Myxococcus xanthus: one gene and its partner. The main gene of each other region encodes a partner of the protein of the gene in region 2 in a complex. Links are inferred from orthologs where the notes say so. Each region holds a gene or a part of one and is shown on either strand. Other genes may lie near its edges. The genes, in order: dnaX and holB.

What was found.
Region 1: holB (region 2) and dnaX share a complex: the UniProt entries of both Bacillus subtilis proteins name them as parts of the DNA clamp loading complex. The link is inferred for Myxococcus xanthus from one-to-one orthologs.

Annotation. Positions count from the first base shown.
Region 1 is NZ_CP017174.1:2,211,215-2,221,543, forward strand. The notes cover bases 5,942-8,805. They hold dnaX (DNA polymerase III subunit gamma/tau), read right to left. Parts: upstream 8,046-8,805; coding sequence 6,837-8,045; downstream 5,942-6,836. Other genes in these bases: BHS09_RS09360 (DNA polymerase III subunit gamma/tau), read right to left, coding at 5,942-6,763; BHS09_RS09370 (glycosyltransferase family protein), read left to right, coding at 8,083-8,805. Outside these bases: BHS09_RS40040 (MSCRAMM family protein), read left to right, coding at 1-707; BHS09_RS09340 (FecR domain-containing protein), read left to right, coding at 704-2,674; BHS09_RS09345 (protein kinase domain-containing protein), read left to right, coding at 2,677-4,569; recombination mediator RecR, read right to left, coding at 4,606-5,199; BHS09_RS09355 (YbaB/EbfC family nucleoid-associated protein), read right to left, coding at 5,206-5,523; more of BHS09_RS09360, read right to left, coding at 5,618-5,941; more of BHS09_RS09370, read left to right, coding at 8,806-9,660; tRNA adenosine(34) deaminase TadA, read right to left, coding at 10,040-10,329. UniProt on the Bacillus subtilis protein: Part of the beta sliding clamp loading complex, which hydrolyzes ATP to load the beta clamp onto primed DNA to form the DNA replication pre-initiation complex.
Region 2 is NZ_CP017174.1:3,228,997-3,239,460, reverse strand. The notes cover bases 877-3,875. They hold holB (DNA polymerase III subunit delta'), read right to left. Parts: upstream 2,894-3,875; coding sequence 1,859-2,893; downstream 877-1,858. Other genes in these bases: BHS09_RS13725 (mechanosensitive ion channel family protein), read left to right, coding at 2,892-3,875; holA (DNA polymerase III subunit delta), read right to left, coding at 877-1,862. Outside these bases: BHS09_RS13745 (NRDE family protein), read left to right, coding at 1-33; BHS09_RS13740 (hypothetical protein), read right to left, coding at 58-516; more of holA, read right to left, coding at 528-876; more of BHS09_RS13725, read left to right, coding at 3,876-4,469; BHS09_RS13720 (type I polyketide synthase), read left to right, coding at 4,598-10,464. UniProt on the Bacillus subtilis protein: DNA polymerase III is a complex, multichain enzyme responsible for most of the replicative synthesis in bacteria.

The DNA of each region.
Region 1 (10,329 bases), 1.0 Mb from region 2 along the record:
CGCTGCCCGGAGCGCGGGTCATGGTGGAGGGCGAGGCGCACGTGGCGGACGCACAAGGCCTCGTCGAAGTGGCGTCCCTGTCGCCCGGGCCGGTGTCCGCGCAGGTGACGGCGGAGGGATACGCGTCCGCGGAGGCGGCGGTCACGGTGGAGGAGGGCGTGCGCGCGGAGTTGGAGGTCCGAGCCGCGCCACTGCCGCCACCGACGGGCGCGCTGCGGGTGACGGTGGTGGATGCGCGGACGGGCGCGCCGCTGCCGGACGTTCGCGTGTCGGTGGGCACAGCCCAGGTGCGCACGGACCTGACAGGGCAGGTGGTGGTGAGGGACCTGGCTTCGGGGCCCGTGGCTGTCGCGGTGGCGTCTTCCGGCTTCCGGTCCGTGGATGAAGCCGCGGTGGTCATCGCCGGGCAGGAGTCCACGCTGTCGGTACCCCTGGCGTCGGAAAAGAAGGGGACGCGGGCCACGCTGGTGGGGCAGGTTCGCAGTGTGCGAGGGGGCAAGCCATTGGCGGCGACCCTCCTCATGACGAAGGCCCGAGTGCGCGCGCGCACGGATGCGAAGGGGGCTTTCAATGTCCAGGTGCGGGGTGGCACCTACCGCATCACCATCTCCGCGCGAGGGCATCTGTCCCAGACGAAGGTCATCACCCTGCGCGAGGGTGAGCGGACCATCCTCAATGTCGACCTCTTCCCGAGGGGGAAACGGTGAGTGCCCCGCGTCGTTGGTTCCTGGTCCTGCTGCTCCTCGTCGCGGGGTGTGATGATGACGCCGTGGCGCCGCCTCCCGGGCCCTCGGCGGTGGTCGATGCGGGCGCTGGCGAGGTGCTGGGCCGCCTGGAGGGCTTGAGCGGCGACGTGCGCCTGGAGCGAGGTGGCAAGCAGGCGCCCGCCGAAGAGGGGCCCTTGTACGGGGGCGACGCGGTGGAGACGGCCGCGGGTGGTGCGGCCACGGTGCGTTTCCCGGACGGCCGTTCCGTGGAGGTGGGGCCGGACGCACGCTTCGCGCTGGGCTCGGACTCGGGGGGCATCGTGCTTCAAGTGGAGCGCGGCATCCTGTTGTCGCGCGTGCCCGCTGATGCGAACCGCACGGGCCAGGGCTCGAAGGTGGCGCTGACCATCCGTACGCCCTTCGGCCTCACGCGCGTGGGGGCGGATGAACCCAGCGAGGTGCGCGTGCAGGTGGCCGAGGACGCGGGCCGCGTCGAGGTGCGGCTGGGCGCCATCGAGTTCGTGGGCCGTGATGGCAAGACGCTGCGCGCGTCCGAAGGCGACGCGGTGGAGGCGACGTCCGGCCGGACGGAGCTGGTGGCTCGCGGGGCGCGTGTCCTGGAGCTGGCGCCGATTCCGGTGGCGGTACGGCTGACGGCAGGGCGCGCGGAGGTGCGAGCCAAGGGGGCGTCGGACTGGCGTCCGGTGGCGAAGCAGGGCGAGGAGCTGTCGCCGGGAGGCAGCGTGCGCACCCGGCGCGGAGGCTCCGCGGTGCTGGCGCTGGAGGGCTCGGCCACGGTGGCGTCACTGGGCTCGGACGCGGAGCTGGTGCTGACGTCAGCGGAGCAGGGTGGCGCCACGGACGAGGCGCGCTTCGACTTGTTGAGGGGCTGGCTGAACCTGCAGCTCGCGCGAGGGCGTACCAGCCGGCTGGTGCTGCCGGGGCTGCAGGTGGAGGGCGGCGGTGAAGCGCGGCTGGCGGTGCGCCGCACGGCCGCGGGCTATCTGGTGGATGCCCTCACCGGACAGGTGACGCTGGTCCGCGGAGCCGCCCGGCAGGCGCTGCGCGCGGGTGAGCGCGCCACGGTGGATGCGTCCTCCGCGCAGGCGCCACGCGTCGAGCCGCTCGCGCCCGCGCCACTGGCCCTGGGCGTCGTCGACGGCGCGGAGGTGTTCCATCCAGGGCTGCAGGATGTGGCCATCACCTGGGAAGGGGAGGGCGAGGCCACGGTGGAGGTCGCGGAGGACGCGGCCTTCACGCGGCCGGTGCTGTCAGGCACGGTGTACCGTCCCTTCATCAACGTGCCGGCGCCGGTGCGCGGCGTGCTCCACTGGCGGGTGCGCCGCAAGGATGGGACGCAGGTGTCGGGCAGCGCGTCGTTCGCGCCGGAGCGCGCGGTGCGCTCGCTGGCGCGGGTGCGCAACGTGGTGCCCGAGGGGCCGGAGAAGACGACCATCTTCTACCAGGACAAGCCCCCGGCGGTGACCTTCACCTATGCCGCGGAGACCTCCGCGGCGCGCTACCGTGTGGCCGTGTACCGCGCGGGGACATTGGATACGCCGGTGGCCGAACGCACCGTGACGGAGACTCGCGCCGCGCTGGACGCCGGTGCGCTGAGCGAGGGCAACTACCTCTGGTCCGTCACGCCGCTTTCCGCCACGGGTGCACAGCTCAAGGGGGGACGGATGAACAAGCTGGAACTGGTCTACGACAACTCGGTGCCGGTGCTCATGGTGTCCACACCGCGCAACGGGCAGGCCGCGGGCGCGAAGGTGCGCGCGGCCGGTGTCGCCCCCGTGGACGCCCGCCTGTCCATCAATGGACGCCCGGTGGCGCTGGATGGCAAGCACCGGTTCAACACCTGGGTGGAGCCGGTGGGCTCGCCGCCCGTATTGGTGTTTAAGATGACGCGTCCTGGTGCCCCGGCGGTCCATACGGTGCGCACTCTGAAACAGCGAGGGCCGTGAGGATGTCCCCCCCCCAGACGACCCTGCCTGTGACGGAAGCGAGCCTTGTGCCCCTGCTTCAGCCTTATGGCCCGTACGTGCTCGTGCGAAAGCTGGCCGAAGGCGGCATGGCGGAAATCTTCCTCGCCAAGCTGCTGGGCGCCGACGGCTTCGAGCGCAACGTCGTCATCAAGCGGATGCTGCCGCACCTGACGAACAACCCCGACTTCGTGGAGATGTTCCGGGACGAGGCGCGGCTGGCGGCGAAGCTGGCCCATCCGAACATCGTGCAGATTCAGGAGCTGGGCTTCGCGGAGGGCTGCTACTACATCTGCATGGAGTACCTCGCGGGCGAGGACTTCTCCACGACGCTGCGGCTGGCCGGACGCAAGCGCCACTACGTGCCGCTCCCCATCGTGTTGCGCGTCCTCATCGACGCGGCGCGCGGGCTGCACTTCGCGCACGAGTTCACCAACGAGGCCGGGCAGCCGCTGAACGTCGTCCACCGCGACATCTCTCCGTCGAACCTGTATCTGACGTACCAGGGGCAGGTGAAGGTGCTGGACTTCGGCATCGCCAAGGCCGAGTCGCGGCTCGTCAACACGCGCACTGGCGTGGTGAAGGGCAAGTACATGTACATGGCGCCGGAGCAGGCTCGCGGCAAGGAGGTGGACCGCCGCGCGGACGTCTTCGCGCTGGGCGTGAGCCTGTATGAGGCCCTCACCCATGTGCGGCCCTTCTCCCGGGAGAACGACCTGGCGGTGCTCAACGCGCTGCTGCAGGGCGAGCTCAAGCCGCCGCGCGAGCTGCGGCCGGACTTGCCCGAGGAACTGGAGGCCATCCTCCTGAAGGCCATGGCCTTCAAGCCGGAGGACCGCTACCCCACCGCGGAGGCGTTCGCGGACGCGCTGGAGACGTTCCTCTCGGAGCATCTCAGTGGCTCGGGCGCGATGCCGCTCGGCGCCTTCTTGAAGGGGCACTTTGGTGAGGAGCGCTTCACCGAGCGCTCACGCATTCCCACGCTGGCCACGCTCACCGCGACGTACGGAGGCGCCGCGGCAGGGGCGCAGGGGCAGGCGCCGGGTGCGGAGACGCACGGGACGAACCTGTATGGCGTGCTTGCCCGGGAGGGGGACGCCACGTCCGCCCAGCGCCCCGGCATGTCCATGCGGCCTTCCTCGCCGGGCGTGCCTGCCCATGGCTCGGCTTCACGTGGGCCGACGTCGCCGGAGCCCGCCACCACGGCCGGAGGCCGACGCTGGCGTACGCTGGCGGTGGGATTGGCGGGCGGCCTGATGCTGGCGGCGGCGGGCATCGTTGGATATCGGCAGTGGGTGACGACGCCCGCTTCGGTGTCGCTGGTGCCGGCCACGGCGCCCGTCGTGGAGGCCGTGGCACCGGAGGATGCTGCCGCTCAGGCCGGTTCTCTGCCGGAAGCCGTGGCCAATGGGGCGGGTGGCGACGTGGCCGTGACGGATTCGGCGCCGCCACCCGTGGATGCCGCTGACGCGACGGAGACGGACGAAGCCGGACTTGCTGGCACTGCGTCCGATGTCGAGCCGGATGCGGATGAAGAAGTGGCGGACGCGGCACCTGTGCGGTCGAAGAAGGCCTCGTCGCAGAAGCGGGTGACGCTGGGCATCGACGATGTGCAGCGTGTCGTCTCGCGTGGACGGGCGCGCATCACCACGTGCTTCGAGCGCTACAAGGCGGACCTGCCTTCGAGCCAGGGCGAGGTGCAGGTGCAGCTCACCATCGTCTCGTCGGGCAAGGTGCGGGCGGGGACGCGGGGACCGTTGGCTTCGTCGGGCGTGGGCCGCTGCCTGGAGGCCCAGGCGGAGCGCCTTCGCTTCCCGCCTCACCGGGACCAGGAGGTCACGGTGGTGATGCCCTTCTCGTGGCGGGTGACGCAGTAGCGGCGCGAGGAGGCTCGCGCCGCCACCGCGAGTGGCCTACAGGTCGCGGCGGGCGGAGAGTGCCTTGGCGAGCGTGGCCTGGTCGGCGAACTCCAGGTCGCCGCCCATGGGCAGGCCCTGGGCGATGCGGGTGACGCGCAGGCCCATGGGCTTGAGCAGGCGCGTCAGGTAGAGCGCGGTGGCTTCGCCCTCGATGTCCGGGTTGGTGGCGAGGATGAGTTCCTCCACCCGGCTGTCGTTGAGGCGCTCCAGCAGCTCGCGGATGCGGAGCTGCTCGGGGCCCACGCCCTCCAGGGGAGACAGCACGCCGTGCAGGACGTGGTAGCGGCCCTTGAACTCACGGGTGCGCTCCAGCGCCATCAGGTCGGCGAACGTCTCCACGACGCACAGCACGCGCTCGTCGCGCCGTGCGTCCCGGCAGAAGTTGCAGGTCTCCGCGTCGGTGAGGGAGAAGCAGCGCACGCACAGGTGCACCTTCTCCTTCACCTCGCGAATGGCCTGCGACAGCTCCGCGGCATACTCACCCGGCGCCCGCAGGATGTGGAACGCGAGGCGCTGCGCGGTCTTCTCGCCGATGCCCGGCAGCTTCGCCAACTGGGCGACGAGTCGATTCAGCGGATCGGGGGTCATCCGGTATCAGGTAATGCCGGGGATTTTGACGCCGCCGGAGATTTTCGCGAGCTCGCGCTGCATGTGCTGACGGCTGCTCGCCAGGGCGGCGTTCACCGCGGCGGTGATGAGGTCCTCGAGCATCGACGTGTCGTTGGGGTCGATGGCTTCCTTGTCGATCTTGATGCTGCGGATCTCCTGGATGCCGTTGGCGACGACGGTGACCCGGCCGTCACCGGCCTTGGCTTCCACGCTCTCTTCCGCCAGCTGCTGCTTCCGCTCTTCAATCTTCTCCGTCAGCTTGTTCGCCTGCCGGATGAAGTAGTTCAGGTCGACGCCAGGCATATGCTTCCTCGGTGCTCGTGGGAGCGGGCGCCACGGACATGGCCCCGCCCCGGCGTGGAATGGGGCGCCACCCTACCGTTGCGCGAGGCGGTTGTCAGGCGCTGTCGTCGGAGGTGTCGTCCGCTGGCACGGCCCCGGGGCGCTCGGGCTCGTAGACCTGGATGTGTTCGATTTCGCCTCCCAGGAACTTGAGCACCGCCCGGACGGCGGGGTGGCTGCGGACCTTGCTGTCCGTGCTCTTCTCGTGGGCAGCGCGCGTCTGTGCGTCCTGATCGGCCAGACTGGGACCCAGACGAGGGTCGTCCGGAGACGCATCCTGGATGGTGAGCTTCACCGGGCGGCCGAAGTGCTCGGCCAGGGCCTTGTCCACGGCGGCCTTGCCCGCGGTGGAGTTGACGGCCATGCGGTGGAAGCCGGCCACGGGCAGGAAGCCGAGGACGATTTCGCCGTTCTTCATGGACATCAATCGCCCGTTGGAGAGCGCCGCGCCCTGCCGGGGATGGGAGGCCTTCACCGTCTCCACGGCGGCCCGCCAACGCTCGGTGAGGGGCAGGTTGGGGTTGTCCCGGGAGCGGGTGACAGGGGCCGGCGGGGGCGGCTCGGGCTCGGGCTCGTGGTGGATGACGGGCTCGGGCGCCGGCGGGGGGGGCGGCGCGGCGGCGACTTCGGGGAGGCACTCGCCGGAGGCACAGCCTTCGGGGGAGTTCTCCTCGGGGTAGTAGCGCGCGTCCTCTTCCTCCGCGTAGGGCGGCGGCTCCGGCGGCGCGATGGGCTCGGGCCGGCGGATGTTGGTGACGCGGACCGATGGCGCGGGCTCGGTGGTGCGCGACAGTGGGGTGGCGCCCGCGGGAGGCACGGAGGGCGGGGGTGTCGGGGCCGTGGGCGCCTGGACCGAGCCACCATTGCGGAGGAACGAGAGCGGGCGCGCGGCGGAAGGTGAAAGTCCCTCCATCACCGGGCCGGAGGGGACCATCTGCGTGGCCTGGTAGCCCTGCGGGGACGGTGTGGCGCCGCTGCCGTTGCGGAGGAACGACAGGGGACGGGCCGCTGACGGTGACAGGCCGTCCATGTGGGGCCCGGGCCGTGACGGTTCGTCCGGACGCATGGCGTCGGGAGGTGCAAAACGAGGAGGCTCGTCCTGGCGCATGGCGCCAGCGTGGCCCATGCGCGGCGGCTCTTCCTCGCGCACGGCCGCCGTCGGCGCTGGCGGCTCGCTGACGCGAACAGGCGCCTGCCCCACGGGCGCACCCCTCGCATCCCACGGACGTGGAGCCGGGGCAGCCGCCTGCATCACGGAAGCGTCGTGTCGTGCCTCAGGCGCGAAAGTTCGCGGGACTGGAGCGACCTCCCGGCGCTCCAGCGTTCGACTTCGCGGAACCTTCACCCATCCCCGCCGCGAGCTTGTCCACTCGGGCCAGCAGCTCGGGAATCGAACCACCCGGCGACAACTGGATGGCCTTGAGCAGCGCCATCTCCAGGGCCAGCCGAGGCTGGGCCGCACGCGACACGTCCCAGATGCAGCCGTGCACCACGTCGAACAAGCGCGTGAGCTGCGCGGCCTCCGCGTCCTGGGCCAGCGCCATCAGCGCCTTCTGCTCGGACTCGGCCAGCTCGTCGGGCGCCTTGCCCAGCGTCTTGGTGACGAAGAGATGCCGCAGTTGGAAGGCCAGCTCCTCGGCCAGGCGCTTCAAGTCCAGGCCACGGTTGAAGACCTCCTCCACCCGCTCCAGCACCCGCTTCGCGTCCTTGTGGACGAGCGCATCGGCGAAGTCCTGCACGAACGTCCGGTCGATGGCGCCCAGCGCGTCGGCCACTTCCTCGTCGGAGGGGTTGGCGCCGCACGAGGCGAGCACCTGGTCCAGGAGGCTCAGCGCATCGCGCATGCCGCCTTCAGACTGGCGCACGACCAGCGACAGCGAGCGGTCGGAGATACCAGCGCCCTCCGCCTTGCAGATCTCCTGGAGACGCTGAAGCATCCGCGCCGCCGGAATCCGCCGGAAGTTGTGGCGCTGGCACCGCGACAGGATGGTGTCCGGGAGCTTGTGCGCCTCGGTGGTCGCGAAGATGAACTTCACGTGCCCGGGCGGCTCCTCCAGCGTCTTGAGCAGCGCGTTGAACGCCGCTCCCGACAGCATGTGGACCTCGTCGATGATGTAGATTTTGTGCCGGTCCCGCTGGGGCAGGTACTTCGCGTTCTCGCGAATCTCGCGGACGTTCTCGACGCCGTTGTTGGAGGCACCGTCGATTTCCGCGACGTCCACGCTGGTGCCGGCGGCAATCTCCGTGCAGGCACGGCACTCGCCACAGGGCTGGGCGGTGGGGCCCTTCTCACAGTTGAGCGCCTTGGCGAGCAGTCGCGCGGCCGTCGTCTTGCCCACGCCACGAGGTCCACAGAACAGGTACGCGTGCGCGACCCGGTCCATCTTGATGGCGTTCGCGACCGTCCGGACGACGTGCTCCTGTCCGGTCATGTCGTCGAACTTCTGTGGGCGCCATTTGCGGGCGAGAACGAGGTAGCTCATGGGGGGCGTCATCTAAACACGGCGGCGTGAATGATCCATGTCGTTGCCCTCCCACGAGGTGGGATTCCACTCCCCGTCGGGCTCGGCCCCAGGGCGGGCAGACGAACGCTTCACACCTTGCGTCCGGGAACGTGGGCGGGAAGAGTCGGCCGCGCCCGTGTCCGCCCCCCTTCTCGCCGCGCCCACTGATTCCATCCCGACACCCGAGCCCACCTCCCTGGCGCCCGGGGGCACGCCCCAAGTGGCGCCGGTCCGGAACTGGATGCGCTGGGTGCTGGGGGCAGTGGCGCTGCTGCCTGGCCTCATCGCGGTGGTGCAGTTGGGCCGCATCCACCCGGATGAGGTGTACCAGTCGCTGGAGCCCGCCTGGTGGCGCGTCCACGGCTACGGCGTCCTGGCCTGGGAGTGGCGTGACGGCCTCCGCAACTGGGCCGTGCCCGGCGTCCTGGCTGGCTTCCTCAAGCTGGCGGACCTGCTGGGCATCACCCACCCCCGGGCCTACCGCGTCGTGGTGGCCATTCCGCAGGTGGCCTTGCACGCCTGGAGTCTCTGGGCCGCGTACCGCTTCGCCCAGCGCCGAGCGGGGACCGCGGGTGGCCTGCTGTCGACGTTGCTCGTGGGGCTCTATGGACCACTGCTCGTCTTCGCGGGGCGCACCATGGCCGAGTCGATTTCCGCCTCGCTGCTCGTCGTCGCCGTGGAGGCGCTGGACCGGAGAGAGCGGCTCGCGAGGGCAGGGCTCGTGGGTGGCATGGCCCTGGGGCTGGCGGTGGTGGCCCGTTACCCGTCGGCCATCTTCGTCCTGGCGGCGCTGGTGTGGCTGGCGGCGGCGCGGCGGTGGCGACTGCTTGCCTTCACGTGCGCTGGAGGATTGGGCGTGGCGGTGGCGCTCGGCGCGCTGGACTGGGCGACGTGGGGCTCGCCGTTCCACTCCTTCTTCGCCTATGCCCGCTTCAACGTCTTCTCGGGCAAGGCCGCGGCTCAGTTCGGAGCGGACGCACCCAGCTTCTACGTGAAGCCGCTGCTCACCGCCGTGCCGCTCTGGGCCTGGGCCGCCGTGCCCGTGGGAATCGCCGCGCTTCGCCAGCACCGCGCCCTGTCCCTGCCGCTGTGGTGCGCCGCCGTGTACACCGGCGTGCTCCTGACCACCGCGCACAAGGAGGAGCGCTTCCTCTATCCTGGCCTGGTGCTGGGCGTGCTGGCCGCAGCGCCACCCGTGGCGGCGGGCCTCGTCCAGCTTGCTCGGCCAGCCGGGCGGTGGGGCCTGGCCGGACTCGCGCTGGTCGCAAGCATGACCGCGGCCGCCTTCTTCCCCTCCGGGGACCTGCGGGCAGACCAGTTCCGCGCGATTGTCGCCGCCACCCGGGGCAATGCGCGGGGGCTGCTCATCGTCAATGAGGGCCTGTGGGGCTCGGGCGGCTTCTTCTACCTGGGGAAGCAGATTCCCTGGCTGACCTGTGACTGGCCCCACGACGGCGCGTTCCAACGCGCGCTGCGGGACAGGACGTTCAACCGCGCCGTCACCTTCGAGGACCGCGCGCTCGCCGAGCTCCAGGCCGGCGGCTTCCAAATCGTCCGGAAGGTGGGCCGCGAGACGATTCTCTCCCGCGAGTAGGGGAGGGGAGCGGCCAGCCCGCAAAGGCGAAGAGCCGGTGCCCTTGACAGGACACCGGCTCTTCAAAAAGGACGGCCGGGACACACGCGGAAGTACGCTACCGTTGCTTCCTTCCGGACCTGGCGGGGTTCACGCCCCCACGTTGTCCCGACCATAAAGAATGTAACCACGTACTGCAGAAACAACAACGGAGAGGGTGGGATTCGAACCCACGATACCCTTTCAGATATACACGCGTTCCAGGCGTGCGCCTTCAACCGCTCGGCCACCTCTCCAAAAATCTGGAGCGGAGAGCGTAGGATTCGAACCTACGATACCGTTACCGGTATGCCTGATTTCGAGTCAGGTGCCTTCGACCACTCGGCCAGCTCTCCAGTATTCAATTGTCACGTTTCTTCGCGCGCAAGCGCCCGAAAAACGTCTTCAAAAGCAGGCGACTCTCGTCCGCCAGGATACCACTCGTGACTTGGAGCCGGTGATTGTGTCGAGGCTCTTCGACCAGGTTGTACAGCGAACCCACCGCACCCGCTTTCGGATCGAAGGCACCGAAAACGAGTCGTGTCACGCGAGACTGCACCAGACCTCCGGCGCACATGGCACATGGCTCAAGCGTCACATACAGGGTGACACCCGAGAGCCGCCAGGCACCGATTTTCCGGGCTGCGGCAT
Region 2 (10,464 bases):
GTCACGGGCCTGCTGACCGGGCCCACCGAGTGACAGGCGGCGGGGACTCCGGCGCCTTCAAGGCGCAGCGGCGCCATGCTCGCCCACGATGACGCGGGCCCGCCCGTCCATGGAGAGCTTCACCTCCTCCACGGAGGTGAAGCCCGACTCGCGAGCCAGCTCGGCCAGGTGCCGCATCCACGGGTTGTAGGGCATGCCGTTGTCCGAGCAGCACGGCACCACGGCGAAGGGCAGCCGGTGCGCCGCCGCGTACTGGATGATGATGCGGGTGGCGCCATCCGGGTGCATGCCCACCACCAGCTCCGCCTCACACGGCTCCTCCAGGGTGAAGATGCGCTGGGCGTAGGTGACGGGCAGATGCTTGTGCCGCAGGTCGAAGGTGGTGACGGCGCGGCCTCGCTTCGTCAGCGCCTCGTTGAGCTTTCCCTGCCCGCCCGCCACGTCGAAGACGCGCGGCGCGTTGAAGCGCTCCACCAGGAAGTCCGCGAAGAGGTCGAAACGACGCTTGTCCGCCATATGCGCCTCCTCTAATAACCCGCGCCGTGCTGGCGCACACACACCGTGGCCAGCAGCCGCTCGATGACCAGCCGGCCGTTCGCCGACGACTTCAGCGCCAGGTCCGCCTCGGCGCAGGCCACCAGCGCGCCCAGCAACTCCCGCCGCTCATAGCCCGCCGCGGCCTTCATGCTGAACGTGAGCGCCCACGCGTTGGGCATCTTCCGCTTGCTGCCCTTCAGCTCCGCTTCCAGCCGGGGGAAGACGCGCGCCTCCACGTCCTTCGCGGTGCGAGGCGGATTGCCTCCCGCATAGCGCCACAGCCACTCATGGCTCTCCAGCAGGCCCCGGACGATGGAGGCGACCGCGCCCAGCAACTGCAACGCGTGCGTCCCCTGCCCCATGGCGTCATTCGCGTAGGACAGCGCCCCGCCGAAGTCGCGCTTCTGGAGCGCCTCGGACAGCTCGAAGAACTCCTCCTCGCGCGCGTGGTGGACCAGCGCGGCCACGTCCGCCCGCTCAATGGCGGGCCCTTCCGAATACGTGGCCAGCTTCTCCAGCTCGGACTGGAGCAGGCGGATGTTCCCGCCAATGCGCTCCTTGAGTTCGTCCAGCGCACCGGGGCCCAGCTTCTTCTTGAAGGGCGCCAGGAACTCCTTGGCGATGTCCGTCAAGTCCAGATCCTTGTGACGCGCCGCCACCTTCCGCTCGACGACGTAGCCCTTGTCGTGGGCCAGCTTCACCAGCGGATTCTTGGCGTCCATGTCGGACGCGGCCAGCACCAGCGCATGGCCCGCCGGCACGCCCTTCTGGATGAGGTCCAGCAGCGCCGAGGCATCCCCCTCCGGCGCGGAGATACGCTCCTCGCGGCAGAAGGCGGCCGCCTCCTTGAGGAAGGCGATGTCCACGTCGGCCAGCTCGACGTTGAGCTCGTCCTTCCACTTCTCCACGGACGGCGCCCCGGGAGTGCCCGGGTCCAACTGCTCCACTCCCCAGCCAGCACGGGCCGCCAGCGCCAACAGTCGCCGCGCGCCCTCCTTCCGCTTGCCCGCCTTCCACGCCTCGCGTGCCTTGCCCAGCGCGTCCCCTCGCCCCTTCTTGGGCGCCAGGAACTCCGGGTCGCGGACCAGCACCACCTTGCGGCCGGGGAACAGCGGCAGCGTGGCCAGCTCCTGCGCCACCTCGCGCGGGCTGCCCGCGTCCAACACGGCCAGGTTGAGGCCCATGGCCGCGTCGGGGACGAGCAGCTTCACCAACTCGTCAGCGCCCTTGCGGACCAGGAACTCCTCGCCCACCAACAGGTACACCGGGGCGACCTTGCCCCCCTTCACGCTGGCCAGCACGTCATCCATGTCACTGGCGCTCATCGCGACGTCTCCGTGAACAGGTCGATGAGCATCCGCTCCAGTTGGAGCCGGGGCGCACCGTTCCGGGCAATGGAGGCCCGCGCCGCATCCAGCAGCGAATGCCGGCGGTGCAGGAGGATGTCGGACGTGCGGCCCGCGACCTGCCGAGCCAGCTCCACCAGGTCGCGGTTGGCCAGCCCCGACTCCAGGCCTGCCTTCACCAGCGCCACGTCACGCGTCCACAGCGCCAGCAGCTCCAGTGTGCTCTCCGCCTCATCGCGCGAGCCACCATGGGCCTCCGCGAAGCGCAGCAGGCCGACGGCGTCCTCGCCGCGCAGGGCCTCGAAGGCGGTGACGATGTCCTTGCGCCGCGACAGCGCGTCCACATCCAGCGCCATGGCCCGGCCCAGGCTGCCACCCGCCATGACCGCCGCGAGTTTGGCCGTCTCCGCGTCCAGCTTGCGCGCCTCGGCCACGCGCTGGGCCACCATGTCCACCGGGAGCGGGCCGAAGTGCACCTTGCCGCACCGGCTGCGGATGGTGGGCAGCAGCCGGTCAATGGCGCTGGCCACCAGGATGAGGGTGGTGTCCGAGGGCGGCTCCTCCAGCGTCTTGAGGAACGCGTTTTGCGCCTGCACGTTCATCGTCTGGGCGGAGACGATGAGCGCCACCTTGCGGCGCGACTCCAGGCCGCGCAGGGCGATGCGCTCCTGAAGCTGGCGCACCTGCTCCACGCGCAGCTCCCGGCTAGGTGTCCCAGTGAAGTCGGACCGGCCCGCCAGTCCGCGGGACACCCGCTCATCGTCTGGCATCACCCAGGTGACGTCCGGGTGGAGGCCCCTTTCCACCCGCTGGCAGCTCGCGCAGGCGCCGCAGCCCACGTCTGGCTGCTCGGGGCACGTGAGGGCCTGGGCCAGCCCGACCGCCGCCAGCTCCTTGCCCACCCCTTCCGGCCCGGCGAAGAGGTACGCGTGGTGGACCGCGCCGCTGCGCAAGGCCGCCTGGAGGGCGTCCACCGCGCGGGGCTGTCCGAGTACCGTTGCGAGCGTCATGGCGCGTGTATCCCCGCTCACGCGGCACGCGTCAACGGCCGCCTTGACCCCCGTGGAGATGGCGGGAGACATTCCCCCCGCCTTGCTGCCCTTCCTTCAGAGCAATCTGTCCCTGGCCGTGGGTGCGCTGCTCATCGTCGTGCTGATGGGGGTGCGCGCCACCTCCCATGACGCCGACCTGCGACAGGATTTGAAGAGCGCCATCCGGCTCCTCATCGCGTTCATCGTCCTCCGGCTGGCCACATGGGCCCTGCCCGCGACGGCGCCAGAGGGCCTGCAGAAGGCGCTCCAGGTCAGCTGGATGCTGATGTTCACCTTCGGTGGCATCCGCGCCAGCGTGGCCCTGGCGCTGAAGTTGATCCGGCTGCGCGCGCCGGCGGTGGGCACACCGAAAATCCTGCGCAACGTCATCGACTTCACGCTGTACCCACTGGCGGTGCTGCCGCTCCTGCGCACCCAGTTCAACGTGGACCTGGCGGGCCTGGTGGCCACGTCCGCGGTGCTGTCGGTGGTCATCGGTCTGGCGCTCCAGGAGACGCTGGGCAACCTCTTCGCGGGCCTGTCCCTCCAGTTGGACCGCCCCTTCGAGGTCGGCCACTTCATCCGCATCGGCACACACACCGGACGCGTGGTCTTCATCGGCTGGCGCTCCATCCGCCTGGCGAACTTCCGCCGCGAGGTCATCACGCTGCCCAACAGCATGGTGGCCAAGGAGCTGGTCCTCAACTTCACCCAGGACCTGAACCCCGTCGGCATCGACGTGGAGTTCCGCCTGTCTCGGGACGCCGCGCCCAACCAGGTCAAACACGCGCTGCTGGAGACGATGCGGGAAACCCCGCTCATCCTCCCGGAGCCGTCGCCCATCGCGCGCACGCTGACCTACGAGGATTCCGCCATCCGCTACATGGTGCGCTTCTTCATCGCCGAGTACGGCCAGTCCGACGCGGTGAAGGAGGACCTCCACTCTCGCCTGTGGTACCGGCTGCGCCGGGAGAACATCGAGATTCCCTACGCCCAGCGCACGGTGCACGTGCGACAGGAGACGGCGCGCACGGAGCTGTCCGAGGACACCATCCGCAACCTCCTGGGCGCCGTGGACCTCTTCCAGACGCTGGACACGGAGGAGCTGGACCGGCTGCGGCAGGAGTCACTGGTGCGCCGCTTCGGCGCCGGCGAGCGCATCATCCAGGAGGGCGAGGAGGGGCGGACATTCTACGTGCTCGCCTCCGGCGAGGTGAGCGTGCGCACGGGGAAGTCCCAGTCGGAAGTCACCCGCCTGGGCCGGGGCAGCTACTTCGGAGAGATGTGCCTGCTGACGGGAGAGCGCCGTTCGGCCACGGTGGTGGCGGTGGAGGACTCGTTGCTCCTCGAAGTAGACCGACCCACCTTCGCCCGCCTCTTCGCGGAGTACCCCGGCCTGGCCCGGCAGCTCTCCTCCATGCTTGCCCAGCGGCGGACCCAGCTGCGCGCGGTGGCGGAAGCGAGCGGCACGAGCAGCGACGCCATTCCCGCCGAGGTCGGCCGTATACTCGGACGGCTGCGCCAGATATTCGGGCTCAACGCCACACACGAGTAGGCTGAACGCAGCGGGGGGGATGCCGTGACAGACCTCGGTACTCCGGTTCCAAAGCTGGGGCAGGTTCGACCCGCCTCATACTGTGCTGATTTGAACTGCTGGAAGCGGTACTTTCCAGGACTACTGTCATGACGGAAGACGCTGAAGGGCTTTCGGATTCTCCAGACATCGCGGTGGTAGGTATGGCCGCGCGACTGCCTGGAGCGCGCGATGTGGACACGTTCTGGCGCCGCGTGCGCGACGGCGTCGAGTCCGTCACGCACTTCAGTGACGCGCAGCTCTTGAGCGCGGGCGTGGACCCGGCGCTGCTCCAGGACCCGAACTACGTGAAGTCGGGCATGGTGTACGAGGGCCTGGAGGACTTCGACGCGGGCTTCTTCGGCTTCAGCGCGCGCGAGGCGTCCCTCATGGACCCGCAGCACCGCCACTTCCTGGAGGTGTGCTGGGAAGCGCTGGAGCACAGCGGCCATCCGCCGGAGCGCTTCAAGGGGCCCGTCGGCGTGTTCGGCGGCTCGGGCATGAACGCGTACATGCCCTACAACCTCTTCACCAACCCGCAGCTGATGGAACAGGTGGGCCTGTTCCTGGTGCGGCACACGGGCAACGACAAGGACTTTCTCACCACGCGCGTGTCGTACTGCCTGGACCTGCGCGGGCCCAGCCTCAACGTGCAGACAGCGTGCTCCACGTCGCTCGTCGCCATCCACTCCGCCTGCCAGAGCTTGCTGGCGCGCGAGTGCGACCTGGCGCTGGCGGGCGGCGTCACGCTGGAGCTGCCGCACTACCGGGGCTACCTGTACCAGGAGGGGGAAATCCTCTCACCGGACGGGCACTGCCGCGCGTTCGACCATCGTTCGCAGGGCACGCTCTTCGGCAGCGGCGCGGGCGTCGTCGTGCTGCGCCGCCTGGAGGATGCGCTGGCGGATGGCGACACCATCTACGCGGTGGTGAAGGGCAGCGCGGTGAACAACGACGGCGCGCGCAAGGTGGGCTACCTGGCGCCGTCCGTGGACGGACAGGCGGACGCGGTCGTGGAGGCGCTCAACGTCTCCGGCATCAGCGCCGACTCCATCGACTACATCGAATGCCACGGCACCGGCACGCCGGTGGGCGACCCGATTGAAATCACCGCCCTCACCCAGGCCTTCCGCACGCAGACGCAGAAGAGCGGGTTCTGCCGCATCGGCTCGGTGAAGACGAACATCGGCCACCTGGACACGGCCGCGGGCGTGGCGAGCTTCGTCAAGGTCGTCCAGATGCTGCGCCACAAGCAGATGGCGCCCACGCTGCACTTCGAGAAGCCCAACCCTCAAATCGACTTCGCGCGCTCGCCCTTCAGCGTGAACGCGACGCTCCGCGACTGGGCCGCGACCAAGGGCCGTCCGCGCCGGGCGGCGGTGAACTCGCTGGGCGTGGGCGGCACCAACGCGCACGTCATCCTGGAGGAGGCGCCCGCGCAGCCGCAGACGTCCTCCGCGCGTCCCTTCGAAACGCTTTGGCTGTCCGCGCGCACCCCCGCCGCCCTGGAGCGCGCCGCCCAGCGGCTGGCCACGCGGCTGGGTGAAGCGGACGCGCCGAACCTGGGTGACGCCTCGTACACGCTGCTCGCGGGCCGCCGCCGCTTCGCGCATCGCCGCGCCGTGGTGGCGTCGTCGCGCGAGGAGGCCGTGCGCCTGCTGTCGCAGCCGGAGGCCGCACGGACGGCCCAGGCACAGACTGAGGCGGAAGGCCGCTCCGTCGTCTTCCTCTTCCCGGGCGGCGGCGCGCAGTACCCGGGCATGGCGAAGGGCCTCTACGAGCAGGAGCCCGTGTTCCGCCGCGCGCTGGATGAGTGCCTGTCGCTGCTCGAACAGCACCAGTCGCTGAAGCTGCGTCCCCTGCTCTTCCCGGAGGCCGGCGCCGAGAAGGAGGCCCGCGCCCAGTTGGAGCAGGCCACCTACGCGCTGCCGGCGCTGCTGTCCGTGGAGCTGTCGCTGGCCGCGCTGTGGAAGGCGCGGGGGCTGACGCCGCAGGCCTGCATGGGCCACAGCATGGGCGAGTACGCCTGCGCCCAGCTCAACGGCGTGTTCTCGGTGAAGGACGCGCTGGGCATCGTCGCCTGCCGTGGCCGCCTCTTCGACCAGCTCCCCGCGGGCGCGATGCTCAGCGTGGAGATGCCCGAGGCGGAGTTGAAGCCGCTGCTGGGCGAGGGCCTGGACCTGGGCGCGCACAACGCACCGGGGCTGTGCCTCGTCTCCGGTGAAGTGGCCGCCATCGAAGCGCTGGAGGCCCAGCTCAAGGCCCGCGAGGTGGAGGCGCGGCGGCTGCACATCCGCGTGGCCGCGCACTCGCGCATGCTGGAGCCCATCCTCGCGCCCTTCCGAGAGTTCCTCGGCACGGTGCGCTTCTCCAAGCCCACCGGACCGTGGATCTCCAACGTCACCGGGGCATGGGTGACGCCCGAGGAGGCCACGTCGCCCGACTACTGGGTGCGGCACCTGCGTCAGCCGGTGCGCTTCGCCGAGGGCGCGGGCGTGCTCCTGGCGGACAAGGCGCGCGTCTACCTGGAGGTCGGTCCCGGCCAGACGCTGACGCAGCTGCTGCGCGCCCAGGTGGAGAAGCCGCAGGCCGAGCAGTTGGTGCCGTCTCTGCGGCACCCCAACGACACCGTGGCGGACCTGGCGTTCTTCCAGCTCGCGCTCGGCCGCCTCTGGGCCGCGGGCGTGGACCTGGACGCCGCGGCGCTCTTCGATGGCCAGAAGCGGCGCCGCGTGGCGCTGCCCACATATGCCTTCGAGCGTGAGCGCCACTGGGTGGAGCCGGGCAGCGGCACCTTCATGGCGCGGCGCGAGGGTGAGCGCCCGCTGGTGCGTGAAGAGAACGTGTCGCGATGGGGCTACGTGCCGCGCTTCCGCGAGCAGGCCGGCGCGGCGCCCGAGGCACCGGCGGAGAACGAGCGCTGGCTCCTCGTTGGCGAGCAGCACCTGCTGCTCAGCGAGCTGGCTCGCGAGCTGTCGGCGCGCGGCGCCCAGGTGATGCGCGTGCTGCCGGGCGATGCCTTTGGCCGCGCGGACGAGGGTCACTTCACCCTGCGGTTCGACGCGCGCGAGGACTGGGAAGCGCTCTGGGATGCGCTGGGCGCCGAGGGGCGCGTGCCGCCTCGCATCGTGGACGTCACCGGCCGGGACATGGCCCCGCTGGGTTGGGAACGCTCGGTGTCGCGGTACTTCATCACGCCGCTGGCGCTGATGCAGTCCCTGACCTCCGAGTCGCTGCCGCCGGGCCTGCGCTACATGCGGGTGACCCAGGAGGCCCTGCCCGCCGAAGGACACGCCACGAGCCCCGAGCAGGCGCTCAGCTTCGGTCCGCTGCTCGTGGGTCCGAAGGAGCTTCCCGAGCTCAAGGCCCGCGTGGTGGACCTGCAGCTGGTGGTCAACGTGATGGGCCAGGCGCGGGAGCTCGCGGACGAGCTGCTGCGTCCGGACGTCGAGGCGCCGGTGGCGCTGCGCGGTGGACGCCGGCTGGTGCAGGTGGTGGAGCGGACGGCGCTGGACGAGGGCCCGACGCCACTGCGCGACCAGGGCGTCTACCTCATCACGGGCGGCCTGGGCGGCATCGGCCGCACGCTCGCGGAGCTCTTCGCTCGCAAGGTGAAGGCCCGGCTCGCGCTGGTATCGCGGTCGGCGGCCAGCACGTCACACGCGGAGCTTCAGCGCACGTTGGAAGGCCTTGGCGCGCAGGTGCTGCTGCTCAAGGCGGACACCACCGACGCCGGCCAGCTGCGCGCGGCCATCGCCCAGGTGCGGGAGCGCTTCGGCGCCTTGCATGGCGTGGTGCACGCGGCGGGCACGCTCGAGGACGGGCCGCTGGAGGCGAAGACACGCGACTCTGCCCTGCGGGTGCTCGCGCCCAAGGCGATGGGGGCGCTCGCGCTGGAAGAGGCGCTGCAAGGCGCGGCCCTGGACTTCTTCGTCAGCTTCGCGTCGACGAGCGCGTGGCTCGGGCCCCCGGGGCAGGTGGACTACGTCGCCGCCAACGCGTACCTGCTGGCGCAGGCGACGCGGCTGGAGGCCACGGGCATCGCGAAGCGCGCGCTCGCGTTGGGCTGGGGCGTCTGGCAGGAGGTCGGCATGGCCGCGGCGCAGCTCGCGCCGCAGCTGCCGCCCGGTGAGTCCGTCAGCCACCCGCTGCTCCAGCGGCGCGTGGAGGCCCCCGAAGGGCACCACGTCTTCCGCGCCATCTACGACGCGAAGGCCCACTGGGTGCTGGATGAGCACCGCATGCGCGGCGGAGGCCCCGTCCTCCCCGGCACGGCCTACGTCGAGCTGGCCCGCGCCGCCTGGGCGCTGGCGCGTCCTGGCGAGCCGCTGGAGCTGTCGCAGCTCTCGCTGGTGTCGCCGCTGGACGTCCCGGACGGCGAGGTACGGGAGGTGGAGATCGGGCTGGCGCCGGAGGGCGACGGCATCACCTTCCGCGTGCGCAGCCGCGCGGCCGGCAACGCGTGGACGGAGCACGCCACCGCGCGGCTCCACCAGGCCACGGGCCAGCGTCCCGCGGCGCTGAACGTGTCCGCGGCGAAAGCCCGCTGCGGTGAGCGGCCGCTGACCTTCGGCGAGGGCGAACAGTCCCTGCCGCAGGACGCGCTCATCGCGTTCGGTCCGCGCTGGAAGGTGCTGCGCAGCGCGGGCTTCGGCACGTCCGAGGCCCTGGGCCGTCTGGAGCTGCCCGCCGCCTACCGAGAGGACCTGTCGACGTACGGGATTCCGCCCGGGCTGCTGGACATCGCCTCCGGCTTTGCCTTCTCCCTGCTCCCCGACGCGGGGCAGCCGGGGAAGCTGCACGTGCCCGTCTCCTACCGGCAGCTCCAGGTCTGGGGCCCCTGGCCCCAAGTTGCGCTGAGCCACGTCCGCGTGCGCCAGGAGGAAGGCCGCGGCGCGCTGCTCGACGTCACGCTCACCGACACGGACGGGAATGTCTTCTGCGCCATCGAGGGCTACCTCGTCGCGTCCGTCGAGGCGCGGCGTTTCGGCCGCTCGCCTCAGAAGAAGGGCTCACTGCTGGAGAGCTGGCTGCCTTTGGGCATCAAGCCGGCGGAAGGTCAGGACGCCTTCCTGCGCGCGCTGGCCCTCAAGGACACGCCCGCGCTCTTCGTCAGCTCCATGGACCTGCACACCCTCGCGGCCCGCATGCGCCCGAAGCAGGAGGCGAAGCCCGCGGCGGCCGCGGCCACGGCCCAGGCAGGCGCGCCGTCCGGTGTGGCGGCCGCGGATGCCCCACGCGACGACGTGGAGCGCAAGCTGGCGGAGCTGTGGCAGCAGCTGCTCGGTGCGCCGAAGGTGGGGCTCAAGGACAACTTCTTCGAACTGGGCGGACACTCGCTCATCGCGGTGCGCCTGTTCGCGCGCATCAAGAAGACGCTGGGCGCGGACCTGACGCTCGCCACGCTGTTCGAGGCCCCCACGCTGGAGCAGTGCGCCGCGCTGGTGCGGGAGGCCGCCGGGATTCCCTTCACGCCGGACGCCGCTCCGGGTGACGCGACGCCGGCCGCGCAGGCCCCAGGCGTCAAGGCGACGCCGAAGGCATGGTCTCCGCTGGTCACCATCCAGAAGGGCGGCAATGCCCTTCCCTTCTTCTGCGTGCACGGCGCGGGCGGCAACGTCCTCAACTTCCGCGAGCTGGCGCAGACGCTCGGCAAGGAGCAGCCCTTCTACGGGCTCCAGGCGCGCGGCGTGGACGGCAAGCTGCCTCCGGCCGACAGCATCGAGGAGATGGCGTCCATCTACCTGGAGGGCATTCGTCAGGTGCAGCCCCACGGGCCCTACCTGCTCGGCGGCTACTCCGGCGGCGGCGTGGTCGCCTACGAAATGGCGCAGCGGCTACACGCGCTGGGCGAGCCGGTGGCGCTGGTCGCGTTCCTGGACACCTTCCATCCGTCCACCCAGGAGCGGCGCCAGTCCCTCAATGAGCGCCTGCGGGAGCTGCGCCGGGAAGGCGCGGCCAGCTACGTCAGCCGGAA